Regions from separate parts of the Rahnella sp. PCH160 genome, predicted to be linked through region 2. Evidence: predicted binding sites of a transcription regulator. Region 2 holds the regulator's gene; each other region holds the start of a gene.
The links. Region 2 encodes CRP, which controls carbon source genes, mostly activating them, when cyclic AMP is high. Its sites were predicted from a motif close to ATGTGANNNNNNTCACAT; they were not measured.
Positions count from the first base shown of each region.

Region 1: ACM5QY_RS19705 (glycoside-pentoside-hexuronide (GPH):cation symporter) is a predicted target of CRP. The motif match lies at 5,724-5,741, and genes of this name have one in related genera.
Region 3: ACM5QY_RS08275 (2-hydroxycarboxylate transporter family protein) is a predicted target of CRP. The motif match lies at 3,319-3,336, and genes of this name have one in related genera.
Region 4: rbsD (D-ribose pyranase) is a predicted target of CRP. The motif match lies at 1,500-1,517, and genes of this name have one in related genera.

Region 1 covers NZ_JBLOGT010000001.1:4,239,264-4,246,706, reverse strand. Annotated here, with positions in the region: gene cobB (Sir2 family NAD+-dependent deacetylase) at 1-339, shown strand, start outside; gene pepT (peptidase T) at 570-1,805, shown strand; gene ACM5QY_RS19720 (ribosomal protein uL16 3-hydroxylase) at 1,901-3,022, opposite strand; gene phoQ (two-component system sensor histidine kinase PhoQ) at 3,170-4,624, opposite strand; gene phoP (two-component system response regulator PhoP) at 4,655-5,329, opposite strand; gene ACM5QY_RS19705 (glycoside-pentoside-hexuronide (GPH):cation symporter) at 5,898-7,262, shown strand; gene purB (adenylosuccinate lyase) at 7,328-7,443, opposite strand, start outside.
Region 2 covers NZ_JBLOGT010000001.1:622,231-629,673, forward strand. Annotated here, with positions in the region: gene ACM5QY_RS02955 (L-ribulose-5-phosphate 3-epimerase) at 1-263, shown strand, start outside; gene araD (L-ribulose-5-phosphate 4-epimerase) at 257-958, shown strand; gene ACM5QY_RS02965 (phosphoribulokinase) at 1,096-1,965, shown strand; gene ACM5QY_RS02970 (OsmC family protein) at 2,023-2,430, opposite strand; gene crp (cAMP-activated global transcriptional regulator CRP) at 2,793-3,425, shown strand; gene ACM5QY_RS02980 (YccS/YhfK family putative transporter) at 3,487-5,562, shown strand; gene ACM5QY_RS02985 (hypothetical protein) at 5,685-6,059, opposite strand; gene argD (bifunctional acetylornithine/succinyldiaminopimelate transaminase) at 6,298-7,443, opposite strand, start outside.
Region 3 covers NZ_JBLOGT010000001.1:1,774,145-1,781,587, forward strand. Annotated here, with positions in the region: gene proV (glycine betaine/L-proline ABC transporter ATP-binding protein ProV) at 1-142, opposite strand, end outside; gene ACM5QY_RS08265 (response regulator) at 730-1,443, opposite strand; gene ACM5QY_RS08270 (ATP-binding protein) at 1,436-3,088, opposite strand; gene ACM5QY_RS08275 (2-hydroxycarboxylate transporter family protein) at 3,408-4,763, shown strand; gene ACM5QY_RS08280 (NlpC/P60 family protein) at 4,954-5,514, shown strand; gene mgrA (L-glyceraldehyde 3-phosphate reductase) at 5,566-6,606, opposite strand; gene nrdF (class 1b ribonucleoside-diphosphate reductase subunit beta) at 6,846-7,443, opposite strand, start outside.
Region 4 covers NZ_JBLOGT010000001.1:984,936-992,378, reverse strand. Annotated here, with positions in the region: gene rbsA (ribose ABC transporter ATP-binding protein RbsA) at 1-992, opposite strand, end outside; gene rbsD (D-ribose pyranase) at 1,000-1,419, opposite strand; gene kup (low affinity potassium transporter Kup) at 1,635-3,503, opposite strand; gene ravA (ATPase RavA) at 3,771-5,279, shown strand; gene viaA (ATPase RavA stimulator ViaA) at 5,282-6,751, shown strand; gene asnC (transcriptional regulator AsnC) at 6,772-7,233, shown strand; gene mioC (FMN-binding protein MioC) at 7,322-7,443, shown strand, end outside.

The sequences.
Region 1 (7,443 bases), 3.6 Mb from region 2:
GATTTAACCGTCGATGACCGCTGCCATTGTTGCCAGTTTCCTGCACCGCTGCGTCCGCATATTGTCTGGTTTGGCGAAATGCCGCTGGGCATGGACGAAATCTATGATGCGCTGGCGAAAGCTGATTTCTTTGTAGCTATTGGCACCTCCGGGCATGTTTATCCGGCTGCCGGATTTGTGCATGAAGCGCGGATTGGCGGAGCCTGTGCCATTGAGCTTAATCTGGAACCGAGTCAGGTAGAAAGCGAATTCGACATGAAGCATTACGGTCTGGCAAGTGAAGTCGTGCCTGAATTCGTGCATAAATTCCTGACCAAAAAAGATGAAGCCTGGCATTAATCCCCGCAATGCCTGACGTTGCTGCCGCGCTGGCGATGCGTATTTCCCGTCATTTCCGGGAGACCATTGCCAGTTGCGGCGTCGGTAACGTAAGCGTTATTCATCGTTATCGCTAAAATTGAGCCCGCCCCGAAGAGTTATCCCGTTAAACTTGGTGAAAAATGACCTGACGCAATATTCACGGTTTTCATGCTGCGCATAATAAAACCCAGCCGCCAGAGGATACCTATATGGATAAGTTGCTTGATCGTTTTCTGAATTATGTTTCTTTCGATACCCAATCTAAGCCCAATGTTAAACATACGCCGAGCACCGACGGTCAGCTAAAGCTGGCGCAGGCGCTGCGTAATGAACTGACTGAACTGGGATTTTCACAAGTTACGCTCAGCGATAAAGGCTGCGTGATGGCAACCTTACCGGGCAATGTGGCCTGGAAAGTGCCGGTCATCGGCTTCATCTCTCATCTGGATACCGCCCCCGATTTCACCGCGAAACACGTTAACCCGCAGATTGTGGAAAATTACCGTGGCGGCGATATTGCGCTGGGAAATGGCGATGAAGTTTTATCCCCGGTGATGTTCCCGGTTCTGCACCAGTTGCTCGGCCACACGATTATTACCACCGACGGCAAAACGCTGCTGGGGTCTGACGATAAATCCGGGATTGCCGAAATTATTACCGCGATGGTGCGGCTGAAAAACAGCAATATCGCGCACGGCCCGGTACGTATTGCTTTTACGCCGGATGAAGAAATCGGTAAAGGCGCGCAGAGTTTTGATATTCCGGCCTTTGGGGCGGAATGGGCGTATACCGTGGACGGCGGCGGCGTAGGCGAACTGGAGTTTGAGAACTTTAATGCGGCCTCGGCGACCATCAAAATTGTCGGCAACAACGTTCATCCCGGCAGCGCCAAAGGTGTGATGGTAAATGCGCTGGCGCTGGCGACACGTTTCCACAACGAACTGCCGGTGGAAGAAACGCCTGAACATACTGACGGTTACGAAGGTTTCTATCACCTGACCACCATCAAGGGCAACGTTGAGCGCGCGGAGATGCATTACATCATCCGTGATTTTGACAAAATGCAGTTCGAAGCCCGCAAACAAAGAATTATTGATATCGCCCACGTCGTAGGTAAAGGTCTGCACCGGGACTGTTATATCGAAGTGACGCTGGACGACCACTATTACAACATGCGCGACAAAGTGGCTCAGCATCCGCACATTATTGCGCTGGCACAGCAGGCGATGAAAGATTGCGACATTGAGCCGGTCATGAAGCCGATCCGCGGCGGAACCGACGGCGCGCAGTTATCTTTCCGTGGCTTACCTTGCCCGAACATCTTTACCGGCGGCTATAATTTCCATGGTAAACATGAGTTTGTAACGCTGGAAGGCATGGAAAAAGCGGTGTCCGTGATTATGCGTATCGCCGAACTCACGGCGAAAGACGCGCTGAAACACTAAGTTCACGTAAACAATGATCGGGCAAAACGGGCGGAAAAAAAAAGGGGCGATGTCTGATGACATCACCCCTTTTGTCTATGAATCAGCCGTAGTGCTTAGTCGTTAAAGTACCAGTAACCGCTGTTCACCAATGCCGAAAGCAACGCCAGGAATGACGGGTCATCCAGCGCATCACCCAGCATATCTTTGGTTACGGTTTTGTGGCGGGCAATCGCGTCCACCGCACCAATATGCTCCGTGGTCATTGCTTCACCGTTGACATAACAAACGTCACCCACGCGCAGCACGCGCAGGCCGCCCAGACGTTCCAGCGTTTCCCCGGATTCAAGCAACTCGTAAATTTCACCGGCCTGATAAGGCGGTTCCGGCGGAGCCAGATCCAATTCGTGTCGTGACAGGGAAATAAACTCACCAAACCAGCTGTTGAAGTGCGCCGGATTGCCAATCAGATCCAGCATCATGCCGCGCAGTTTATCCAGTTCGGCAGGCTGAACTTCAGCCGGATGTTCACGCTCAGCCAGATCCGGATCGCTGTAACGGTGGCTGCCCAGTTCGCGCGAAAGCACGAAGTCGGCGAAACCGCTGACCATTTCGCGGGCATTCGGTGCGCGGAATCCGACAGAATAGTTGAGGGAGTTTTCCAGCGAATAGCCATCGTGCGGGAAACCTGGCGGAATATAAACGATATCGCCCGGTTCCAGTTCTTCATCGATAATGGCCTCAAACGGCTCAACCTGAAGCAGGTCAGGGTGCGGACAATGCTGTTTCATCGCGACTTTTTCGCCCACGCGCCAGCGGCGACGGCCCGTCCCCTGAATAATAAAGACGTCGTACTGATCCAGATGCGGGCCAACGCCACCACCCGGAACAGAGAAAGAAATCATCAGGTCATCCATCCGCCAGTCGGGAATGTGGCGGAACGGCGTCATCAGATGGGAAGACGGCTCGTGCCAGTGATCAACCGCCTGAACCAGTACCGACCAACCGGTTTCGCCCAGATGATCGTAGCTTTCGAAAGGCCCGTGGCTCACATTCCAGCGTCCGTCCTGATTACTGACCAGACGGCTGTCGACTTCGTTTTCCATCGCCAGGCCTGCCAGCTCATCCGGTGAAATGGGATCGACGAAATTCTTGAAGCCGCGTTTTAAGACAACAGGACGTTTTTGCCAGTAGCGCTGAAGGAAATCGTTCCAGTCGAGGTCGAGTTGATAATCCATAATATATCCATGAGGGGAGGGGACTGTTAAGGATTATAACGGAAGGTGTTGCTGGTGCATTGGGCATTTACCCGCAAATTTAACGTTACGTGCAAGAAAGCAGCGAAATTTGCGGGCGAATGCGGCAGCATTTTGATTTGCGGGCGATTACTCCAGTTCGATACCGTGCTGTAATCCGAAATGAACGTGCATGCTGGCGCCGCCGAGCGGGCTGTCGCCAATGACGATTTTGCCGTCGTACTGCTCGATAATGTCATTCGCCAGCGACAGGCCGAGACCTTGTCCGGGACGCAGCGTATCGGCGCGCTGACCGCGCTGGAAGATCACTTCTCGTTTGCTTACCGGAATGCCGGGGCCGTCGTCTTCAATCAATATCACCAGTTCGTTTTCGGTATGGACGGCGCTGATTTCCACGAACTCCAGGCAGTATTTACAGGCGTTATCGATGACGTTGCCCATGACTTCCATGAAGTCATTTTTCTCGCCGACAAAGGTAAGCTCCGGCGAGATATCCACCGTAATCACCACGCCTTTGCGCTGATAGACTTTGTTCAGGGCTGAACATAATCCGTCGAGGATCGCGGGCACGGAATGCACTTCGCGGATGAGCAGATTTTGTTCCGACCGCAGTGTGGCGCGGTGCAGGTAATAGCCAATCTGCTGAGAGATGCGGCTGATTTGTTCCAGCATGACCGGCTCGGCTTCTTCGATGGTCATCTGTTTGCTGTTACGCAGCGCGCGCAACGTCGACTGCAACACGGCCAGCGGCGTTTTCAAACTGTGCGTTAAATCCGCCAGCGTGGTGCGGTAGCGGTCATAACGGCCACGTTCGCCGTGCAGCAAAATATTGAGGTTTCGCACCAGCCCGCGCAATTCACGTGGAGGATTTTCATCCAGCGATTCACGCTCGTGACTTTCCAGTTCCGCCACCTGGTGGATCAGTTGTTTGATGGGGCGCAGGCTCCAGTACGCGGCCAGCCAAAGCAGTGGAACCACCAGCAACAGGTTTGCCAGCAGAACATAACTGAACCATTCCCAGACCAGATCCGACCGTTGTAATTCCTGCGGGATGGTATCGACCACCACGATATTGAGCGCCGGTAAACGCGCTGTGGCGTTGTACGTATTCACCGCGATGGAGTGTGTCATCGCGTTGGCATCCGTCTCGTCGTAGCTTTTCAGCTTGTCCTGCGCTTTCGGGTTATTGCCCAGCACTTCGCTGCTGATTTGCGTGTCAGTATCCAGTTCGTAAAAGCCCGGTTTATTCATCCAGGCCTTATCGATATGCGCTTCGAGTTCGGGGATCCGCCGTTCTGCCCACAGCAGATTGCCTTCCGCGTCGTAAATGAATACCAGCGTCGGGGAATTAAGATCCAGATCGGGGGGCACATTGATGGTCAGCTTGTTGTCACGCCACTGCGCCAGACTGAAGAATAAATTACTTTCTCCACGCAGCAGGCGGTAGGCGGTTTTGTCGAAACTCACCATGTAACCCACCACCGCCACCAGCCCGTAAGCCAGTGACAGCGCGAGCACGACCGCAGCGGTCGCCATCATAAAGCGGACGCGAAGGGAGAAGGGGTTCTTGGTACGTCCTTTCATGGCGCGTCCTTTCAAAGCGAAAACAGGTAATTACGGGCGGATATCGAAACGATAACCCTGGCCGCGCACGGTGGTGATAACGTCCACCGGATGTTCGGCCTGCAATTTTTTACGCAGGCGCCCCATCAGCACGTCGACCGTGTGGCTTTCGCGCAGTTCGGCGTCCGGGTAAAGCTGAAGCATCAGAGAGTCCTTGCTGACGACTTTACCGGCGTTGCGGATCAGAGTTTCAATTATGGTGTATTCGAAAGCGGTCAGTTTGATCGGCTGTTCGTTGACGGTCAGTTCGCGGCGTGACAGGTCAATCTGGAACGGCTGAAGGGTGATAACCTGCGAGGCGAGGCCGCTGTTGCGACGCATCAGCGCCTGCATGCGGGCCAGCACTTCTTCCAGGTGGAAAGGTTTGGTGACGTAATCGTCGGCACCGGCTTCCAGCACCGCAACTTTGTCTTGCCAGCTTTCGCGGGCGGTCAGTACCAGAATCGGCAGATTGGTCTGATGGCTGCGCCAGCGGCGGATCAGGCTCAGGCCGTCTTCGCCCGGCAGCCCCAGATCGACAATCGCGATATCAGGCGCATGTTCGTGCAGGAAGTAATCTGCCTCTTTGGCGTCTTCCGCCGCATCAACCTGATGACCCATTTCGCGCAGCTGTACCGAGAGGTGGTGACGCAGCAGAGCGTTATCTTCAATGACCAAAATTCGCATGGTAATTCCTTATTCTCAGTACACGGTAAATGATGACAAAATTTATGCGCTTAAGTCTAAATGATCCTGAAATATTTTAATCAACCCAGGCTCAACGCCCGGCGCACAAACCTCAACAAAACATAAACGAATTATAAACGCCCTGAGCCGGCAGAAACATAAAATGTGAGAGGGATCGCTGATTAAAATTAAAGGTACTAAGCCAGTCTGGTGTTGGTCGCCTTTGGATAGACGTACCGCATTACCACGCACATCCGATGGGGCCGTTTTCTTCAAGCCTGGGCACCACCTGCTGACGGGGGGCCATGCTCATGACGTCGGTCTTTTAGTGCGGAGGAAATGGCCTCAATTTTAGAAGGACGGGGATTGTATGTTTTTTTGTTTTGTCTGCTAAATGTGATGCAGGTCGAATATAGACATATCGCTGGCGACAGCAGACATGAATAAGACGTGTCTGCATCACATTTGATTAAAAGCATAAGACATAAATGAAATATCAGAATATCCCGTGCGAAGGGCAGGAATTATAAAGGTGGCAGGATCCTAATTTAATAATAGAGGTGAATGCATGTCAGCGTTAACTGAAAGAATCACCAACAAAGAAAAGCTGGGTTTTGGATTAGGTGATGCGGCAAGTCATATCGTTTTTGATTCCTCTGTTGCCATTCTGGCATACTTCTATACCAATATTTATGGGCTTTCTCCTGCTGTGATGGGCACCCTGTTTTTAGTCGTTCGGGTACTCGATGCCATTACGGATCCCATTATGGGAGCGATCGCCGATCAAACGAAAAGCCGCTGGGGGCGTTTCCGTCCATGGTTACTGATTATTTGTGTGCCGTTTGCGGTGAGTTGTGTGCTGGTTTATTCCACGCCAGATTTCGGGCAAACCGCAAAAATTGTGTACGCGGTTCTGGCTTATATCTTCATGACCATCATGTACACAGCAATAAACATCCCTTACTGCTCATTAGGTGCGGCGATAACGTCCGACCCACAGGATAATCTTTCCCTTCAGTCCTGGCGGTTTGCGATTGCACCGATAGGTGGCGCGATGGGAACGGCTTTAATCCTGCCGCTGGCAGACTTCATCGCACCGGGTGACCGTGCAACGGGTATGCAGTGGGCGATGGGGATTTTCGGCGTCATTGGTTGCCTGATGTTTCTTACCTGTTTCCTGACAACCCGCGAGCGAATTAAGCCAGTGAAAGAGGAGAATATGAATATCCTGCGCGATGTGCGTATTCTCATGAAAAATGATCAGTGGCGTATTCTTTCCGTATATAACCTCGCCATGCTTTGCGGCGTGGTGGTGCGCGGAAGTCTGCTGGTCTATTTTGTGCAATATGTTCTGCATCAGGGAAGCGGTATAATTTCTATATTTATGCTGGCAACCACTGTCGCCTCCGTATTTGGTAGTTTATTTGCAAAATCACTGGGCACATGGATGTGTAAAATCCGCGCTTCTGTATGGGTTAACGTATTAAGTGCATTGATAGGATTATTATTCTTTGTGCTGCCGACGGAATATTGGATCCCCGCGTTTGTGGTGCATATTATTCTGAATTTATTACAGGGTATTAATGCTCCGTTGCAATGGTCGATGATTACGGATGCCAATAACTATGGTGAATGGAAGACACAGCGCCGTATAACGGGAATGAACATCGCAGCGAATATTTTTGTGATTAAACTCGGCGTGGCAATTGGTGGTGCGCTGACAGGTTGGGGGCTGGCTTGGTTTGGTTATCAGGCCGGTATGGAGCAACAATCGGCGCAAGCGGTGCGGGGTGTTCTGATTCTGTTTACCGTATTGCCGGCTATTTTCTATCTGATTACGGCGTTCTCTATCCGTTATTACCGTCTTACCGAAGACCGGATGAACGACATTATTGGCGATTTGCGTCAGAGCAAATTCCAGACCCAGAGTTAGGCATTAGAGCGTGAAGGGTTCACAGACGCGCCGCGTTCCGCAGGCGCGTCTGTGAAAGGTAACGCTTACTTCAGCTCGTCAACCATCGTGGTCGCACGGCCAATGTAGTTACCCGGCGTCATGGCTTTCAGGCGCACTTTCTCTTCTTCCGGCAATTCCAGAGAATCGATGAACGCCTGCA
Region 2 (7,443 bases):
TGGGCATTGACCGCATCGCCGCCATCCACCTGAAAGATACCTATCCGGTCACCGCGACCTCAAAAGGCCAGTTCCGCGATGTGCCGTTCGGCGACGGCTGCGTCGATTTCACCGGTTTTTTCCGCACGCTGGGCGCACTGAATTATCGCGGCGCATTCCTCATCGAAATGTGGACGGAAACTGCCGCCGAGCCGGTGCTGGAAATCATCAAAGCCCGCCAGTGGATTGAAGCCAAAATGCAGGAAGGAGAATTCGCATGTTAGAACAGCTGAAACAGGACGTGCTGGAAGCCAATCTGGCGCTGCCCGCGCATCATCTGGTGACGTTTACCTGGGGCAACGTCAGCGCGGTTGACCGCGAAAAAGGGCGGGTGGTGATCAAACCGTCGGGCGTGGAATATACCGACATGAAAGCCAGCGATATGGTCGTCGTCGATCTGCATACCGGTGAGCGCATCGAAGGCGACAAAAATCCGTCGTCGGATACCGCCACGCATCTGGCGCTTTACCGGCAGTTTCCGGAAATCGGCGGCATCGTGCATACGCATTCCCGCCACGCGACAATCTGGTCGCAGGCCGGGCTGGATTTACCGGCCTGGGGCACCACGCACGCCGATTACTTCTACGGCAATATTCCCTGCACGCGCCTGATGACCGAAGCAGAAATCAACGGCGCATATGAACGGGAAACCGGTAACGTCATTATCGAAACGTTCCTGAAGCGTGGTCTGGACGCCATGCAGATCCCGGCGGTTCTGGTGCATTCTCACGGGCCATTCGCCTGGGGAAAAAATGCCGCTGACGCCGTGCACAACGCCGTCGTGCTGGAGGAATGCGCCTACATGGGCATCTTCTCCCGCCAGCTGACGCCCGCGCTTAGCGCTATGCAACAACCGCTGATGGACAAACATTATCTGCGTAAACACGGGAAAAACGCCTATTACGGGCAGCTGAAATAACCGGTCGTCGCCTGTCACTTCTCGAATAAATATGGTAACAATAGGCTTAATTATGCGCAGCGATGTCGCCAGGTCTTCGACCACAGAAAAGACCGCGACACGCCTGCCTGCCTCACCTTTATGGAGAACAGCGCATTATGTCAGCCAAACATCCCGTTATTGCCGTTACCGGTTCGAGCGGTGCAGGCACCACCACCACCAGTCTGGCATTTCGGAAAATATTCCAGCAGCTTGGCCTGCACGCCGCTGAGCTGGAAGGCGACAGTTTTCACCACTTCACCCGCCCGGAAATGGACGCCGCCATCCGCAAAGCCCGAGACCTCGGGCGTCATATCAGCTACTTCGGGCCGGAAGCCAACGACTTCGGTTTGCTGGAAAAAAGCTTTATCGAATACGGCAAAACCGGCACCGGCCGTTCACGCAAATATCTGCATACTTATGACGAAGCGGTTCCCTACAATCAGGTGCCGGGGACGTTTACGCCGTGGCAGGCATTGCCGGAACCGACGGACATTTTATTCTACGAAGGCCTGCACGGCGGCGTGGTGTCCGACAAAACGGATGTCGCGGCGCATGTCGATTTGCTGGTCGGCGTGGTGCCCATCGTTAACCTCGAATGGATCCAGAAACTGGTGCGCGATACCGGCGAGCGCGGACATTCCCGAGAAGCGGTGATGGATTCCGTGGTGCGTTCGATGGACGACTACATCAACTACATCACGCCGCAGTTTTCCCGCACGCACATTAACTTCCAGCGCGTGCCGACCATCGACACCTCCAACCCGTTTGCCGCAAAAGCTATTCCTTCGCTGGATGAAAGCTTTGTGGTGATCCATTTCCAGGGGCTGGACGACATTGATTTCCCGTATCTGCTGGCGATGTTGCAGGGCTCGTTTATCTCGCACATCAAAACGCTGGTGGTGCCGGGCGGCAAAATGGGGCTGGCGATGGAGCTGATTATGGCGCCGCTGGTGCAGCGCCTGATGGAAGGGAAGAAAATCGAGTAAGTGAAATCAGGGCATGGCGCTGACACAAACCGGCCGCGCCTTTGCGCTGGTCGTGAATTATTCGGCGTTCACCACTTCAAAACTGTGGGTGATCGTCGCGGCTTTGCCCAGCATCAGGGAAACGGAGCAGTATTTTTCCGCAGACAGGCTGACGGCGCGATCGACAATTTTATCCGTCAGGTCTTTGCCGGTGACGATGAAATGCAGATTGATGTGCGTGAACAGACGCGGTGCTTCTTCGCGGCGCTGAGAGGTCAGTTTCACTTCGCAGTCACGGACGTCATTGCGGCCTTTTTGCAAAATAGAAACCACGTCAATCGCGCTGCAACCGCCCGCCGACATCAGCAACATCTCCATCGGGCTCGGCGCTTTATCGCCCGCATTGCCGTCCATTGTGATCTGATGGCCCGACGCTGACTCCCCCAAAAATGTCAGCCCTTCTACCCATTTTACGCGTGCGTGCATGTACTCTTCTCCCGGTGGATAAATTCGTCAAATTTTCCCCTCAGACTACCCTTTCACCCAAAATCTGGCAACGTAACCCGATCGCCATCATGCTGAAGCGAGACAACAGAAGACAGCATTGCAATCCTGTGTTACAAACAAAGCCGAAACATACTTTCCAGTAAATTGCGGTGACGGTTTTTGCGGTTTAAGAACAGAACCCACGGTGTTAACAGCAATAATCAGGCTGTTTCACTCCGACATCCGCTTGCAGCATTTCTGGGGAGTTATATGCTGAAAGGGCGCTTTATAAAGTAAGTGCCGTACAGGGAACTCTGAGCCCTGTGATTTTGGGCAGCGATAATAACAGAGGATAATAGCTAATGGTTCTCGGCAAGCCACAAACAGACCCGACTCTCGAATGGTTCCTGTCTCACTGTCATATACATAAGTATCCTTCTAAAAGTACGCTGATTCACCAGGGTGAAAAAGCCGAAACGCTGTACTACATCGTGAAAGGGTCGGTTGCCGTCCTGATTAAAGATGAAGAAGGCAAAGAAATGATACTGTCATACCTTAACCAAGGTGACTTCATCGGCGAGCTGGGACTCTTCGAAGAAGGGCAGGAACGCAGTGCCTGGGTTCGTGCTAAAACTGCCTGCGAAGTGGCTGAAATTTCTTATAAAAAATTCCGCCAGCTGATTCAGGTAAACCCGGATATTCTGATGCGTCTTTCCGCGCAGATGGCAAACCGTCTGCAAGTGACGTCAGAGAAAGTCGGCAACCTTGCCTTCCTCGACGTAACAGGCCGTATCGCGCAAACTTTGCTGAATCTGGCTAAACAGCCTGATGCAATGACCCATCCGGACGGGATGCAAATCAAGATCACCCGTCAGGAAATCGGCCAAATCGTCGGTTGTTCACGTGAAACAGTCGGACGTATTCTCAAAATGCTGGAAGATCAGAGCCTGATCTCCGCACACGGTAAAACGATTGTCGTTTACGGCACACGTTAATCCCTCAGAAATTGGCGCGACAGCTTACTGTCGCGCCTTTTTTATGGGCTAAGCTTTACCCATGACGCTATGGCGAAGACTGTTCTATCATCCCGAAGTTAACTACGCGCTGCGCCAGACGCTGGTGTTGTGCCTGCCTGTCGGTATTTGCTGGCTGTTTGGCAATCTGCAAATGGGCCTGCTGTTTTCCCTGTGTCCGGCCTGCTGCAACGTTGCCGGTCTCGATACCCCGCACAAACGCTTCTTTAAACGCCTGATGGTCGGCGGTTCGCTGTTTGCCGTCAGCAGTATTCTTTTGCAGGTGATGCTCGAAAACTGGCACATTCCCCTGCCGCTCATTATGTTAACGCTGGCCTTACTGCTCGGCGTTACCGGTGAAATCAGCCCGCTGCATGCGCGTTTATTGCCCGGCGCGCTGGTGGCCACCATCTTCACACTGAGCATGGTCGGCGTGAGGCCGATGTGGCAGGCACCCGCGCTGTTTGCCGCCGGCACCGCCTGGTACGGGCTGTTTAACTGGGCGTGGTTCCGTATTTCCGAAGAACAGCCAATGCGAGAAACGCTCAGTCAGCTGTATTTACAGCTCGCGGATTATTTCGAGGCCAAATACAGCCTGCTGACGCAGCATACCGACCCGGAAACTGCCCTTCCGCCGCTGCTCAAACGTCAGCAGCAGGTTATTGATCTGATTGCGTTGCTGTATCAGCAACTGCACATGCTCCCGCAGCACGGGCATAATCATCACCACAAGCGGCTGTTCCAGCGTTTTCAGGTCGCGCTCGATTTGCAGGAACACATCACGGTGAGCCTGCATCAGCCGGAAGAAGTGCAAAAACTGGTGGAAGAAAGCCACGCCGAAGCGGTGATCCGCCGGAATGCGCAGGTGATTTCCGCCCGGCTGCGCGTGATTGCGGACGATATTCTTTATCACCGGTTTTCCGAACGTTTCACGATGGCGAATGAACTGGCGGCGCTGGAAAAAATCGCGGCACAAAATCCGGACAATCCGGTTGGCCGCTTTTGTTATTACCATTTCAGCCGCATCGCCCGACTGCTGCGGACGCAGCGCCCGCTGTACCGCCGAGATCTGATGAACTCCCAGCCGCGCCTGCCGTTCTGGCCTGCACTGAAAAGTTATCTGTCTTTTAAATCTTCAGCCCTGCGCAACGCTGCGCGTCTGGGGCTGATTCTGGCGATCGGCAGCAGCCTGGGCCTCTTCTTCAATCTGCCGAAACCCTACTGGATTTTGCTGACCATCATGCTGGTCAGCCAGAACGGTTATAACGCCACCCGTGTGCGTATCCAGCACCGTGCGCTCGGCACGCTGGCCGGTCTGCTGATTGCCGCCGGATTGCTGAAACTGGAGATGCCGGAAGGCATCACGCTGATTTGTATGCTGGTGGTGACGCTGATTTCCTACACGGTGCTGCGCAAAAACTACGGGCTGGCGATGGTCGGGATGACGGTCACCGCCGTGTATACGTTGCAGCTGCTGGCGATGAACGGCATCCATTTTCTGGTGCCGCGACTTATCGATACGCTGATTGGCTGTGCGCTGGCCTTCGGCGGCACCATCTGGCTGTGGCCGCAATGGCAAAGTGGCCTGATGCGCCAGAACGCCCATCAGGCGCTGGAAACGTATCAGGACGCCATCCGGCTTATCCTGCAGGAAAACCCTGACGCGTCGAAACTCGCGTACACCCGGATGCAGGTGAATCAGGCGCACAACAAGCTGTTCACCTCGCTGAGCCAGGCGATGCAGGAACCGGGTTTTAACTCGCATTATCTGGCGGATATGCGTTTGTGGGTCACGCACAGTCAGTTTGTCGTTGAGCACATCAACGCGATGACCATTCTCGCCCGCGAGCATTACATGCTGCCGGAAAAGCTGGCAACGGAGTATTTGCAAACCTGCGAAATTGCGCTGCAAAGCTGTCAGCAACGGCTGCTGTACGACGGCCCCGGCAGCGAGAACAGCCTGTTTAATGCGCCGGAACTGCACCCGGACATGCCGCTGACCGAAATGGAGCGGCACCTGCGCAGGGTGATTTCGCATCTGAGTGTGATGCATACCATTTCGTCACTGGCGTGGAAGCAGAGGCCACATCACGGGATCTGGCTGACGCGGCGGGCGTAAAAGGGGGATCCCCTTTTATATCCCCCGTTTAAAGGCTGGATCGAGAAGGTTTCGGTTTTTCACTCGCCGTGAGGGGCTATGACCGAGAAAATTTCGGTTTTTCATATGCAGTGATCACCTATTCAACTGCGCCGAAACCGACAAAGAGGGAGGAAAGCGCCTCCCTCTTTGATCTCCCACGCTTTTTTTTCAACACGCGCTACCGCTGGATCGATGGACATATTCTGGAACATCCGCGTGTGGCGCAAATCCAGGCACTTCGTGCTGCCTTCACTCGGTCTTCGAGCCTCTGGTCTCGAAGCCGCTCCGTTCAGCTGGATTTTGAGTGCGCCAGATTGCCTTTGTAAAAGATTAAAACCGGCCTGATTTTGAATTGGGATCAGCCTCTGGCCGCTTTCAAAAATCACGCTGAAAGGAGAGGTGGAAAACCGCGTATCTTTTCGCGCGGTTTGTAATCCGACTGGAAGGAACCGCGCAGCGGCGGGATTTTGCGGCAATAGATGTGGCGCCTGAAACATAGCCAGCCAGCGGTAGCGCTTGTTTGAAAAAGCGGGGAGAGATCCAAGAGAGGGAAAGCACTTCCCTCTCTTGGGCGGTTTCTGCGCGAGCCGCTGAGCGATCACCGCCCATGAAAAACCGAAACTTCCTCGGTCAGCCCTTCACGGCGAGTGAAAAACCGAAACTTCCTCGGTCAAGCCCTCACGGCGAGTGAGAAACCGTCTCGATCCGATTTCATCAGCGTGTCCCGCAAATTTTTGCTACCGCTTTCTCAAACCGCTCCATCCCCTCGCTAATATCCGCGAAGTCGATCACCAGTGATGGTGCAAACCGCATCACATTCGGGCCCGCCACCAGCATCATCAACCCGAAATCAGCGGCGGCTGCATGAAACTCTCCGGCGCGGTTTTTGAAGGCGTCCGACAGCTCGGCGCCAATCAGCAGCCCCTGGCCGCGGAATTCTTTGAAGATAGGGTATTTCTGGTTGATCGCATCCAGCGCGCTGATGAATTTCTCGCGGCGTTCGCTGATACCGGCCAGCACTTCGGGCGTATTGATGATATCCAGCGCGGCTTCGGCGACGGCGCAGGCCAGCGGGTTGCCGCCGTAGGTGGTGCCGTGTTTACCCGGTTCCATCACCGACGCAACGTCTTCGGTTGCCAGCATGGCACTGACCGGGAAACCGCCGCCCAGTGCTTTCGCCGTGGTCAGAATGTCCGGCGTCACGCCGTAATGCATGTAGCTGAACAGCTTACCGCTGCGGCCCATGCCGCTCTGAACTTCATCGAGCACCAGTAACGCCTGATGTTTATCGCAAAGCTCGCGCAGACCTTGCAGGAATTCCTGAGTGGCGGGCATTACGCCGCCTTCGCCCTGAACCGGCTCCACCACGATGGCGCAGGTATGGTCGTCGATCACCGCTTTTACCGCGTCGAGATCGTTGAAGGGTACGTGCACGATATCAGCCGGTTTCGGGCCAAAACCGTCGGAATATTTTGGCTGGCCGCCGACGGAAACAGTAAACAACGTGCGACCGTGGAAGGCGTTATGGAAAGCGATAATCTTGCTTTTGTACGGGCTGTGGCGATGCGAAGCGTAATAGCGCGCCAGTTTGAATGCGGCTTCGTTGGCTTCTGCGCCGGAGTTGGCAAAAAATACGCGGTCAGCAAAGGTCGCGTCGATCAGCTTCTGTGCCAGTCGCAGCGCGGGTTCGTTGGTGAAAACGTTGCTCACATGCCACAGGGTTTCGCCCTGATCGTGTAACGCTTTCACCAGTGCCGGATGGCAATGGCCCAGCGCGGTCACCGCAATCCCACCCGCGAAATCAACATATTCGTTACCCTGCTGATCCCACACGCGGCTGCCTTTGCCTTTCACCGGGAT
Region 3 (7,443 bases), 1.2 Mb from region 2:
TGGCATCTTTAACGCCAAGTGACAGACCGGTTTTCTCAAAAATTTCTTCTTTACCCTTTCCGGCGTCAATCATCTTGAAAGCGCGATCCGGGTTCTCGCCAAACACCTTATAAAGATTTTTTACTTCGATTTTAATTGCCATGCAATGTGCATTCCTTGGATATAAATAGCCGTATCGGCTCGATGTCTAATTTTTCTGTTGGAACGTATAGGTTTTTGCCTGTTACAAAATAGTGAGCGGCGTATACCCTAACACATCGAAATTCTGAGACAAGTCTCAATGTTTCTGATGGATATTCATGGTTGCGTTACGGGAAGCGTATTTTTATGTATTACGTGTGTCTAATTTAAGTCAGCCTGCATTGACATTGAATGACAAATTTCAGGGTTCTGTGATTATTGTTGTTCACCTAATTATCCAATGCATATGTTTTGCAGAAAATATAAGTAATTATATGATTTTAAATGATTTAATAACTTTTCATTTTGAGGGGTTTTAGGCGGTTTTAATTGAGGAGATAAGACGGAGGGATGCAAGAATTTCAGCGGAATTTCCAATGTGAAAATAGCGAATTCAGCCTGCGCCGAAAGACCTGAATTTACCGGTTGTCTGAAAGGTGAATATTTGCGTAAATAATCGCCCTGAGTAAGGGGAGATTCGGGAATTTGGCCAGCGAAACCGCTGGCCGTGAAGGCGAAATTCAGGGGGCAGAGCGCCATAATTCAGACTCAGGGCGGGGACTTTTCCTCAGTCACTATTTTCCGATACAAACGCCTCGGATGGCCGATATTACCGTACTGCATCTCGACGCCGATAAAACCAATTTCCACACAATATTCCAGATAACGGCGTCCGGTGGTTTTACTGATCCCCACCTCTTCAACCACCTGTTCCACTGACCAGCTGACGTCAGGTTTTGCGGTGAAAACCCGCTGCACCAGTTCCAGCGTATTCGGCTCAATCCCTTTCGCGGAAGGGGCTGGCGGCGTCTCGCTGGCGGGCAGATTAAACAACTTATCCAGCGCGCGCTGATCGACCACTTTCACATTGCGCAGGGTTTGCACCAGTTGCATAAATCGCTCAAGCGAACTGCGCAGGCGATGGAACGACACCGGTTTGATGATGTAGTCAAACGCGCCGCTGCGCATGGCGTGGCTGCACGTCTGCATATCGCTGGCGGCCGTGATGAAAATCACCGAGCAGTCGAAGCTTTTGAGCAACGGACTGTCGATCAGATCCACGCCCTGACCATCCGGCAGATAATTATCCAGAAGTACCAGCCTCGGCTGATGCAGCCGCAATAGCGAACGGGCCTGTTCCAGCGTGGCGGCAATCCCCACCACGCGCAGGTTAAAGTTTTGCTCGATAAAATCACGGTGCAGACCGGCAAGGTGCGGCTCGTCTTCCACAATCACGACATCGAGTGCGCTGCTGTTATTCATGTTGCTGTCCTGTTGATCTCTCTGACGGATACGGGATAAACACTGAAAATATCGTACCCTGAGGCGCATTGTCTGAGATTTCGATGCTGCCGCCTGCCTGACGGACATAACCGGCCACCAGATAAAGCCCGATGCCGTGCTCCGCGCCGGTCATCTCATCGCCGCCGGAGGGCTTCGAGGTGACGCCTTGTTCAAACAGATTCGGCTTCAGGGCATCATCGACGCCGCCACCGCGATCCGCCACCTCAATCAGCAGCTCGCGGTTCCTGTCTGAAATATACAGTTCTACCGGGGAAACTGGCGCGCCGGCTTTCAGCGTGGCGTCCACGGCGTTATCGAGCAGGTTACCGATCACCGACATCAGCTCGGTTTCGCCGATGACCGGCGGGATCCGGGTTAACTGACACGCCGGATCAAACACCAGCTCGACGCCTTTCTCGCGTGCACTGACGAATTTCCCCAGCAGCAGCCCGCAAAGGGCGGGTGACGTAAAGCGCGCTGACACGAAATCCAGCACCGCCTGCGCGCCTTCCGACTGTGCCTGAATGTAATGCATCGCGTCATCGTAACGCTGCATTTGCAGCAAACCGGCCAGCGTCGCCGTCCAGTTCAGCTGTTCATGGCGCATGATGCGCAGGCTGTCGGCGTAACGTTTCACCTGACTCAGCTGGCTGCTCAGCGTGTTAATGTCATTTTTATCGCGGAAGCTGAACACCCATCCGCTTTCTTTGCCTGGCTCCAGCTCGATCGGCACGCGGTTCACGATCACCTGGCGCTGGTTGAGCACGGTTATCTGATCATGACGGCTGTTTTTGTCCTGACTCGCGTTTTCGATAAAGAACGCGGGCGGCGTGTGGAGCACCTCTTCGAGCGGTTTGCCGAGCAGCTCGTTTTCTGGCTGGCGGATATCGAGCAATTCCCGCGCGGCGCGGTTAATGGAAATCAGCTGTTTTTCGGCGTTAATTGCAAATACGCCTTCGTACATAGCTTCCAGCAACGCTTTTTGCTGGCGAACCAGCAGCGCAATATCTTTGGGTTCGAGCCAGAACATTTGCTTTTTGACGTTGCGGGTAAACATCCACGAGAAAATAAACAGCAGTAATAAAAGAAGAAGACCGTATAAACCGGCCTGCGCCAGACGGTGACCGTTAATATTGTCGATGTAAGACGTGAGATAGCCGACCGACACAATGCCGATGACCTGATTATTTTCGTCGAGGATCGGCGCTTTGCTGCGTAATGAAACGCCGATACCGCCCTGACGCACCGATATAATGGTTTTCCCGGCAAGCACTTCCGCGTTATCGCCGCCAATCATCGGCAGGTCTATTCTTTCTGGGGATTCCGAGTGATAAAGATGCCGCTCGCGGACATCGCCAATCACGATATAACTGGCATCACTTTTATCGCGTAACGGCTGAATAAGACGGGCAATTCCCGGTACATCGCGACGGGCGACTTTCTCCGCCAGCCCCGGCATCAGCGCGATTTGGCTGGCCTGAACTCTGGCGCGCTGCCCCAGATCGTGATGCAACTGGCGGTCGATGATATGAAACAAAATAGCGCCCAGCAGCACCAGCAACAGGCAGGAAAATACCACCAGAGATAAAAAGAGCTTTACCTGAAAAGGTAATCTTAATTTCATACTTCCCGCCGCAAGCCCGCCCTGACACACACATCGAATAAGCGTATCACGGCGAAAACGCCGCCGTAATCTGACATAAGCGAAGTTGTGAACGAAGAAGATAAATAGAATGCAATTCACACAGTGATTGCAGGGATAATTGCGGGTTTTACTACTTATCTGATAATCCTTATAAATTTGGACGCATTAACTCCATAAACACCATAACAACCTTTATCCCTGCGGTTTTAATTTGAACAACCTCACATCCGGCTGACCGGCCATTTTCATATGCTCAGACCATCAATAAGAAAAGACTTCACAAGAAAGAGGCAATGTCATGAGCACAACTGACGATTCCTACATCGCTGTCAAAGAAACAAAAACCTCCGGCATGTCAGCCCGACAAAAATGGTGGCACATTCTGGATAACTACAAGATAGGGATTATCCCGCTGCCGTTTTTCCTGCTGGCGGGCGTGCTGATCCTGCTGGATTGCCTGAACGGCAAACTGCCCAGCGATATCGTGGTGATGGTCGCGACGCTGGCGTTCTTCGGCTTTGCCTGCGGGGAATTTGGAAAGCGTCTGCCGGTGGTCGGCAAACTCGGCGCGGCGGCGATTTGCGCCACCTTTATTCCGTCGGCGATGGTGCATTACGGCCTGCTGCCGGACGTCGTGGTCGATTCCACGGTCAAATTCTATAAATCCACCAACATTCTGTATCTCTACATCTGCTGCATTATTGTCGGCAGCATTATGAGCATGAACCGTCAGGTACTGATCCAGGGCTTTATGCGGATCTTCGTGCCGATGCTGTGCGGTGAAATTGTCGGGATGATGGCCGGAATGGTGATGGGCACGGCGTTAGGCTTACCGCCGGTGCAAACCTTCTTCTTCCTGATCCTGCCGATCATGGCCGGTGGCGTCGGCGAAGGCGCGATCCCGCTGTCGATGGGTTACGCGACCATTCTACACATGGAGCAAGGCGTGGCGCTCGGGCGGATCCTGCCGATTGTCATGCTCGGCGGCCTGACGGCGATTGTGCTGGCGGGCGTACTGAATCAGCTCGGAAAACGTTATCCGCATCTGACCGGTGAAGGTTCGCTGATGCCAACCAAAGAAGGCAATATTGGCAGCGGAACCGATGAGTTCCAGGGCAATCCCGGCGTCAACGCGCTGGCTTGCGGTGCGTTGCTGGCGATCCTGTTGTACATGGTCGGAATGCTCGGGCAGAAATGGATTGGCCTGCCAGCTCCGGTCGGAATGTTATTCGCGGCGGTGCTGGTGAAACTGGCAAACGGCATTTCGCCGACCATTCAGCACGGCTCGATGACGGTGTATAAATTCTTCCGCACGGCCGTAACCTATCCGGTGCTGTTCGCCGTCGGCGTGGCGATTACACCGTGGCAGGAACTGATCAACGCATTTACCGTGCAGAACCTGCTGGTGATTGTCACCACCGTGCTGGCGCTGGTCGGCACCGGTTTTTACGTCGGGAAAAAAATCGGTATGCATCCGATTGATGTGGCGATTGTTTCCTGCTGCCAGAGCGGGCAGGGCGGTACCGGCGACGTGGCAATCCTGACCTCCGGCAACCGCATGACGCTGATGCCTTTCGCCCAAATCGCCACCCGCATCGGCGGAGCGATCAACGTTTCCGTCGGGCTTTTCGTGCTGGCGAAATTCTTCTCCTGAATTCCTTCCGCCCCCTTTCCTCTAAAGGGGGCTAACAGCCAAAAATTAGAAAGTCTCATTTTGGACTCGTTTTCAGGTGGTTATTTTTTGCTCGTCGGTTATTATTTGCGCACTCAACGACGAGTCACCCGCCTTCTACGCTGGTCTACAGGTAAGGAAGAATTTTATTTTTTGAAAAAAGAACGTTCGCATGTTTCGTATTAAAACGCCTGTCTATTTGTTATTACTGATTATCTCTTCTTTCTTTAGTGTGAATTCCTTTGCCTTCGAATTGCCAAAGGAATTCACGTCTCTCGGGAAAAAGAACTATTCCCATAAAGAAATTTTTAAATTACACAATGAAGCGTCTTTATCCGGTAATAATGGCGACCCCGACGAAATTAAAACGGCATTGTTATCCCAATATTCCCACTGGAAAGGTACGCAGTATCATCTGGGCGGCACCACGCACCAGGGCGTTGACTGCTCGGCGCTGATGCAACATTTGTTCAATGATTCCCTGCATCATCCGTTGCCACGCACGACCTTTGAGCAAATAAAAAACGGCAAAAAAGTGAATAAAAATAACCTTCTGCCGGGCGATTTGGTCTTTTTCAAAACGACAGATGCCGATCGCCATGTGGGTGTTTATATTGGCGACAATCAGTTTATTCATGCTTCTAAAATTGAAGGGGTGACAATATCGTCACTGGATAATCAGTATTGGGTGAATCATTATGAAACAGCGCGCCGTCTGGAATTAATGAGTTAACGCTTCTTTATTAAAAAGGCGAATAAATATTATCCGCCTTTGAATGACTGATTATTTATCTGACGATGCCTGCCACAGATTTAACTGACCGTCTGAGACGTACTGATCAATCTCTGCCAGCTCTCCGGCGGAGAAGCGCAGGTTTTCCAGCGCTTTAACGTTTTCTTCCAGCTGTTCAGGGCGGCTGGCGCCAATCAGCACGGACGTCACGCGATCGTCTTTCAGCAACCAGCTCAGTGCCATCTGCGCCATGCTCTGGCCGCGCTTTTGCGCCATTTCATTGAGCAAACGCAGGCTGTTGAGGTTTTCATCCGTCAGCATTTTTTCATTCAAACCGCGCACTTTATTACCTTCCACCTGCATCCGAGAACCGTCCGGGATCCCGTTCAGATACTTACCGGTCAGCAGCCCTTGCGCCAGCGGCGTGAACGCGATGCAGCCCGCGCCGTTTTGTTTGAGCGTATCCAGCAGACCGCTTTTATCCACCCAACGGTTCAGCAGATTGTAAGACGGCTGATGGATCAGCAGCGGCACTTTCAGCTCGCGCAGCAGTTCTGCCATTTTCTGCGTACGTTCCGGCGAATAAGACGAAATCCCGACATACAGCGCCTTACCGCTTTGCACGGCGTAAGCCAGCGCGGCGGCGGTTTCTTCCATCGGCGTTTCTTCATCGACACGATGCGAATAGAAAATATCGACGTAATCCAGCCTCATGCGTTGCAGGCTTTGATCCAGACTCGCCAGCAGATATTTGCGTGAACCGCCGGAGCCGTAAGGGCCGGGCCACATGTCGTAACCGGCTTTGGTGGAGATAATCAGCTCATCGCGGTAAGACGAAAAATCCTGACGCAGCAACTTGCCAAAATTCTCTTCGGCGGAACCCGGAGGCGGCCCGTAGTTGTTTGCCAGATCGAAGTGCGTGATGCCTAAATCAAAGGCTTTTTGCAGCAGGGCGCGCTGAGATTCCAGCGGGCTGACATGGCCGAAGCTGTGCCACAAACCGAGAGAAAGTGCAGGGAGTTTTAAACCACTCTGGCCGCAGCGGCGAAATTGCATGGTTTCGTAGCGCGAAGGTGAGGCAGCGTAAAGCATGATGTTTCCTTTTTGAATGCGTAGGTTTTTGAAACACTGTTTCTATACTAACGCTCAGAGCAATAAGGGCAACACCGGAAGCTGTTTTTAGCTCCTTCCCCTGCGAAGGGGAGGGTTGGGGTGGGGTATTAATGGCCACTGAGTCGCCGCGCCGGTTGCGAAACCAACACCCCATCCCAGCCTTCCCCTCGTGAGAGAGGAAGGAGCAAAGGCAAAACTGCCGATTCACAAGGGGCTACTTAGAAATCCCAGTCCTCATCTTCGGTGTTGACCGCTTTGCCGATCACGTAGGAAGAGCCGGATCCAGAGAAGAAGTCGTGGTTTTCGTCGGCGTTTGGCGATAATGCTGAGAGGATCGCCGGGTTGACGTCTGCCATGCTGGCCGGAAACAGCGCTTCGTAGCCGAGATTCATCAGCGCTTTGTTGGCGTTGTAGTGCAGGAATTTCTTCACGTCTTCGCTCCAGCCTACGCCGTCGTACAACTCTTCGGTGTAGCGGATCTCGTTATCATACAAATCCTGAATCAGATCAAACGCCTGCTCTTTAATCTGCCGCTGACGTTCTTCACTTTCCAGCGCCAGCGCTTTCTGGAATTTATAGCCGATGTAATAGCCGTGAACCGCTTCGTCGCGGATGATCAGACGGATCAGATCTGCGGTATTGGTAAGTTTGGCGCGGCTCGACCAGTACATCGGCAGATAGAAACCGGAATAAAACAGGAAGGATTCGAGGAACACGCTGGCGACTTTCTTCATCAGCGGATCTTCGCCGTCGTAATACGACAATATGATCGCCGCTTTATTTTGCAGCGCAATGTTTTCCTCGCTCCAGCGATAG
Region 4 (7,443 bases), 360 kb from region 2:
TAGACGATGCCGTTTGCCAGCCCGTCCTGCGGAGAATGTGTGACGACCTCGCGGCCATCCAGCGAAACGTAACCACTTTTACGCGGCAACGCGCCGTAGAGAATTTTCATCAGTTCAGTACGGCCCGCGCCCATCAGGCCAGACACGCCGAGGATTTCGCCGCTGTGAAGTTCAAAGCTGACGTTATCCACACCCGGACCGCATAAATTACGGACCTGCAAACGCAGTGCGCCGCGTTCGTGGTTTATCCGCGGATACTGTTCTTCTAGACGACGGCCCACCATCATTTCGATCAACGTATCTTCTTGCAGTTCGCTGACCGGACGTTCAGCAATAAACTGACCGTCACGGAATACGGTGACGTCATCGCAAATCTCAAAAATCTCTTTCAGGCGATGGGAGATATACACCACGCCACATCCGGCGGCTTTCAGTTCGCGAATGACGTTAAATAAAGACGCCGTTTCGGTATCGGTGAGCGCATCAGTCGGTTCATCCATAATGATGACTTTAGATTCAAAGCTCAGCACTTTGGCGATCTCAACCATCTGCTGGTCGCCAATCGATAATTCACCGACCAGCCGGTCGCTTTTGTAACGCAGATTCAGACGCGCCAGGAGTTTATCGGCTTCGGCATACATCTTTTTCCAGTTGATGCGGCCAAAGCCATTGACGAACTCACGGCCAAGGAAAATGTTTTCAGCGATAGTCAGTTGTGGGATCAGGTTTAATTCCTGATGGATGATGCCAATCCCCGCTTCCTGAGAAGCTTTCGGGCCATTGAAGGTGGTTTCCTTGCCAAGAAACTGTACTGAGCCGGCATCTTTCTGGTAGATGCCGGTCAGCACTTTCATCATGGTGGACTTGCCCGCGCCGTTTTCTCCCACCAGCGCCATCACACGTCCCGGATAAACGCTGAGCGCCGCGCCGGAAAGTGCTTTTACGCCGGGAAAGGCTTTATCAATCCCTGTCAGTTTCAGCAAAGGTTGCATAAAGGCCTCAGAAGGTTACGCCGGCACACAGAATAACGTTCGCGTAAGGCGAACATTCCCCGCTGCGGATCACAGCCCGACTTTTTTCGCTTTGCGCTTTGAATGCCTCATGACTGACGTAATCCAAAGCAATGGTATTTCCCTGGTGTTGTTCGAGTTGTGTCAATTGGGCGAGTAACGCTTCATGGAGTTGAGGATTGTTAGTGAGGATTTCCTCGGCGAGGATAGCCCGCTCAACCTGCATCTCGTGTGTCACTACCTCTAAGACTTGTAAAAAGGTGGGGACTCCCTGGGTTAGCGCCAGATCGATGCGTTGGCAAGCTGCTGGCACCGGAAGACCGGCATCGCCAATAACCAGCTGATCGGTATGACCTAACCGGGCAATAACATTTGAGATTTCGGCATTTAATAGCGGTGACTTCTTCATTTTGACTCCTACAGCGAAACGTTTCGCTCATGGATGAGTTTATGAAACTCGCAGAACAAGGCAATGAAGATGTGATGGAATTGTGATCAGCGTCGAAACGTTTCGCTGAACGCTTCATAAAACGCAGCTCAATTTGAGTTAGCACTTAAATAAAGGGAAAGGGCAGAAATAAAACAGGGCACCCGAGGGTGCCCTGTTGAAAGCAGAAAGGGAAATCAGATTTCCACCTGCGTACCGAGTTCGATCACACGATTCGGCGGGATCTCAAACTGGTCCGGCGCGCGCAGGGCGTTACGGCTCAGCGCCATAAACAGTTTTCCGCGGAAATACAGATACCATGGACGCTTGGTGAGGATCAGCGATTCGTGCGACATGAAGAACGACGTTTCCATCATCCTGCACGGCAATCCTTCCAGACCACATCGATGGAAGACTTCTTCCACATTCGGCGTTTCTTTAAACCCGTAACTCGCGACCACACGCCAGAACGTCGGCGACAGCTGTTCAATGGTGACACGCCGGACGTTATGTACATAAGGCGCATCTTCCGTTCTCAACGTCAGCAGGACAACACGCTCATGCAACACTTTGTTGTGCTTAAGGTTATGCAGCAACGCAAATGGAATCACGTTGATGGCACGGGACATATAAACCGCAGTCCCCGGAACGCGAACTGGCGGTGATTTCTCCAGTGAAGCAATCATCGCTTCGAGTGAATTCCCGTGTTCGTTCATGCGGCGCATAAGACGGAAACGCTCGCTTTTCCAGGTGGTCATGACGATAAACATGCACAGACCCAGCGTCAGTGGCAGCCAGCCACCGGAGAACAGTTTTGTGGCGTTCGCCGCAAACAGCGGGATATCCATAAACAGCAGGGCAATCAGTAAAAGCCCGACCAGGAAAGGTTTCCAGTGCCAGTTTTTTAGCGCCACCGTGCAGGAGAGAATACTGGTCAGCACCATGGTGCCGGTGACGGCAATACCATAAGCCGCCGCCAGATTACTCGAATGCTCGAAGCTGGCAATCACGATAACCACCGCGAAATACAGCAGCCAGTTAATCGCCGGGATGTAGATCTGACCCGCTTCCATTTCTGAGGTATGGATAATGCGCATCGGCGGTAAATAGCCCAAACGCACCGCCTGACGGGTCAGGGAGAACACACCGGAAATCACGGCCTGAGACGCGATGATAGTTGCCAGCGTCGCCAGAATCAGTAACGGAATCAGCGCCCAGTCAGGTGCCAGCAGGAAGAAGGGGTTTTTGATCGCTTCCGGATTTTTCAGCAGCAACGCGCCCTGACCGAAGTAGTTCAGTACCAGAGAAGGCAATACCACGGTGAACCAGGCCAGACGGATCGGGAATTTCCCAAAATGCCCCATATCCGCATACAACGCTTCTACACCGGTGATTGACAGCACGACCGCGCCGAGCGCCAGGAAGGAAAAGGACTTATGCTCAATAAAGAAGTTAACCGCCCACATCGGGTTCATGGCGCGCAGCACTTCCGGATTCTGCATGATGCTGTTCACACCGAGGATCGCCAGCGACAGGAACCACAGCAACATAACCGGGGCAAAGAGTTTGCCCACAATGCCGGTGCCGTGCTTCTGAATTATGAAAAGCAACGTCAGAACAGAGATAGAAAGAGGGACGATATAAGGATCAAGGGCAGGCGCGGCGATTTCCAAACCTTCCATCGCGGAAAGCACCGAGATAGCCGGTGTGATCACCACTTCACCATAGAAGAAGCTGCCACCGATCAGGCCAAGAATCACCAAAACAGCGGTGGTACGTGCCGATGTATTTCTGCCCGCCAGAGACATCAGCGTCAGAATACCGCCTTCACCTGCGTTGTCCGCCCGCATCACGTAAGTGAGGTATTTGAGCGAAACAATGAGGATTAACATCCAGAAAATCAGAGAGAGAAAACCAAAAACGACGCTGGGTTCAACGTTGAAACCATAGTGACCAGAAAAACACTCTCTTAAGGTATAGAGAGGGCTGGTACCGATGTCGCCATAGACCACACCAATGGCGGCCAGGGTTACTGCTGGGAGTGACCGTTTATGTTCAGTGCTCATATTTTGTTTCTTTTTTGCTCGAACATCTGTAAGCGATGCGTGCGCTCAGTCTTATGATGCCCACTAAAAGGCGCACAGTATGCACGAATAAATCAGATTGCCTACCCATAAATGTGCAGCGAAACCGCCATTAAGATGAACGCGGTCACAATTCTGATAATAGAAAATTTTTAGTAATCAACAAGCTATAACGATAAAAATAAACGTGGCATATCGTCATAAGCCAGTACACTATTCAACAACTAAATGGAAACCGGAAGAGACAGTATGGCGCAATCCCCCCTTCTGGCAGAACGGATAGCCCGTCTTGCTAACGCATTAGAACATGGCCTGTACGAGAGGCAAGATGCGATACGCCTGTGTCTTCTGGCGGCCTTATGCGGAGAGAGCGTTTTTCTGCTTGGCCCGCCAGGCATCGCGAAAAGCCTGATTGCCCGCCGCCTGAAATTTGCTTTCCGACACGCGCGCGCTTTTGAATATCTGATGACACGCTTTTCCACTCCGGAAGAAGTCTTTGGTCCGCTGTCCATTCAGGCCCTGAAAGATGAAGGCCGTTATCTGCGTCTGACCGAAGGTTACTTGCCGGAAGCGGAAATTGTCTTCCTTGATGAAATCTGGAAAGCGGGTCCCGCCATCCTCAACACCTTGCTGACAGCCATCAACGAACGTCGTTTCCGTAATGGCGAGCGCGAAGAACCGATTCCGATGCGTCTGCTGGTCAGCGCTTCCAACGAATTGCCCGAAGCTGATGGCGGCCTGGAAGCATTGTATGACCGCATGCTGATTCGCCTGTGGCTGGATAAAGTGCAGGATAAGCAGAATTTCCGCTTACTGCTGACCAGCCGCACCAATGAAAGCGCCAATCCGGTGGCGGAATCCCTGAGTATCAGCGATGAAGAATATCAACAATGGCAGCCGGAGATCGATAAAGTCAATCTTTCAGACAGTTGCTTCGAACTGGTGTTTCAGCTTCGCCAGCGCCTTGATGCGCTCGATACCGCGCCTTATGTTTCCGATCGTCGCTGGAAAAAGGCACTCCGCCTGTTGCAGGCCTGCGCTTTTTTCAGCGGCCGGAATACTATCACTCCGATAGATTTGATTCTGCTGAAAGATTGTCTGTGGCATGACCTGAATACCTACCAACTGTTGCAAACCCAAATCGAGCAGCTGATCACCGAACAGGCTTACCAGCAACAAACCTTGCTGATGAAAATCCAGCAACTCAATCAGCAATGGATGCAATATCAGCAGCAGCAAAGCTCACGTCAGTCGATTAAGCTGAGCAAGAAAGCTGGCATTTTCAGCCGTAAACCGCAATACAGCCTGCCTGATGCCCTCGTTGCCAGCGGAATAACGCTGTTGCTGCAAACGCCTTTGCATCTGCATGAGATTAAAGTCACGCATCTGCTTTTTGAACGCAGCGTTCTGGAAGAGTGGATAAATAAAGGTGGCGTTCTGAAAGCCAAACTTAACGGGATTGGTTTTGTTCAAACGGTTGATGCCGAAATCGATGATAAGCAGCAATTGCTGGTGCTGGACGTCAGCCGTCAAAGTACGCCACTGACGTTGCCGGGCAACGAACACATCGCGGTGCCGGACGAAATGAAAAATACGCTGAATGATCTGACCGCAAAACTCGCTCAGCAAAGACATGAGTTCGGACAGCAGCAGAGTTGCCTTTTTGTTCCCGCAACGTGGATGGCAAAAATTGAAGCCAGTCTTTTGCAGGTTTCTGAACAGCTACGCCTGCAGCAACAAACCTTCAGCGGGCACTGATCATGTTTACCCTGGAATCTCTGGATCTTCTGCTGGCTATCAGCGAAGGAGAACTGATTGAGGAACTGATCGTCGGGTTACTGGCCGCGCCAGCCCTGGCGGTTTTCTTCGAAAAGTTTCCCCGCCTGAAGCGCGCGCTGACCCGGGATCTTCCTGAATGGAAATTACGCCTGCGCCAGAGGATCCACGAAACTCCGGTTCCTCAGGATCTGGCAAAAGAGTTTTATCTCTACCAGCATTGTCAGCAAGCCGACGCCCTGATATTTCAGGCAGAGCTGGGATCCCTGCTTGATGAGCTGGCAAGGCTGAATTCCCCGTTTGCCACCGAAGCCCGTACCTTGCGTGACAATCATGAAACCTCCCGTACTGCGCAGACCGGCAGTAGCTTCCAGACTTTATTCCTCCAGCGCTGGCGCCTGAATCTGACGTTCCAGACGGTGAACGTTCATCACCAGTTACTGGAACAGGAGCAGGAGCAGCTTCAGGAAGAATTGTTACAGCGGCTTGAACTGAGCAGCGAGTTGTCTCCTTTATTAGCAGAGAACGATACTGCCGCAGGCCGGTTGTGGGACATGAGTAAAGGAAAGCGTCTTCGCGGTGATATTCAGTCGCTGGCGCGTTTCGGCGCATTTCTCCAGCAACAACCGGAACTGATGAAACTGGCAGAACAACTCGGGCGCAGCCAGACGGTGAAAACCAGCCCGCATGAAGATGCCAAAATGGAAACGCACCGGCTGATGGTTCGCGAGCCTGCGACAGTGCCGGAAGAAGTGAATGGCATTCATCAGAGCGATGACATTTTGCGCCTGATGCCCACCGAACTGGGCACGCTGGGCATCCCCGAACTCGAATATGAATTTTACCGGCGCTTGCTGGAAAAACGTCTGATGACGTACCGGCTGCAAGGCGATGTCTGGTGTGAAAAAGTCGTGAAACGCCCGGTGGTTTATCAGCAGCAGGAACCACAGCCGCGGGGCCCTTTTGTGGTCTGCGTGGACACCTCAGGTTCGATGGGTGGCTTCAATGAGCAGTGTGCGAAAGCGTTCTGCCTGGCACTGCTGAAAATCGCTCTCGCCGATAACCGGAAGTGTTACATCATGCTGTTTGCCAGCGAAGTGATCCATTACGAACTGACCTCTGCCGGCGGGCTGGATCAGGCGCTGCGCTTTCTCGGACAGCATTTTCGTGGCGGTACCGATCTGGCCGCCTGCCTGAATGCCACGCTGGACAAACTGGCTTCTCCGCAATGGCACGACGCGGATGCCGTCGTCATCTCCGATTTCATCGCCCAGCGATTGCCTGATGAGGTGCAGAGAAAAGTTAAATTACTGCAACAGGAAAAACAGCACCGCTTCCATGCGCTGGCAATGTCACACTACGGAAAGCCCGGAATTCTGCGCATATTCGATCATATCTGGCGCTTTGATACCGGCGTGAAGAGCCGCGTTCAGCGACGCTGGCAGAGAAATTAAGCTTAAAGAGAAAGATAACCATGACTGAAATTTATCAGCTCGATGAGCTGGATCGCGGGATTCTGAACGCGTTGATGGAAAATGCCCGCACACCCTACGCCGAGCTGGCCAAAGTCTTCACCGTCAGCCCGGGAACCATCCACGTTCGTGTCGAGAAAATGAAGCAGGCCGGCATCATTACTGGCGCGCACATCACCGTGAATCCCAAGCAACTCGGTTACGATGTTTGCTGTTTTATCGGCATCATTCTTAAAAGCGCCAAGGATTATCCGTCTGCGCTGAAAAAGCTCGAGAGTATAGAAGAAGTGGTTGAAGCCTATTACACCACGGGCCATTACAGCATTTTCATTAAGATCATGTGTCGCTCTATCGATTCCCTCCAACATGTACTTATCAACAAGATCCAAACGATTGACGAGATCCAGTCCACAGAGACCCTGATCTCCCTGCAGAACCCCATCACACGGACTATCCAGCCCTGAGTCTCCATTTCTATACCCCTATTATCCACAGGTAGATCCCAGCTCATTCACAGCGTACAATAGCCCCTTTTCTCGGGTTGAGAGCACAATGGCAGACATTACCCTGATCAGTGGCAGTACGCTTGGCAGCGCCGAATATGTGGCAGAACACGTAGCAGAAAAGCTGGAAGAAGCCGGTTTTTCTACTGAGACGTTTCATGGCCCGGAGCT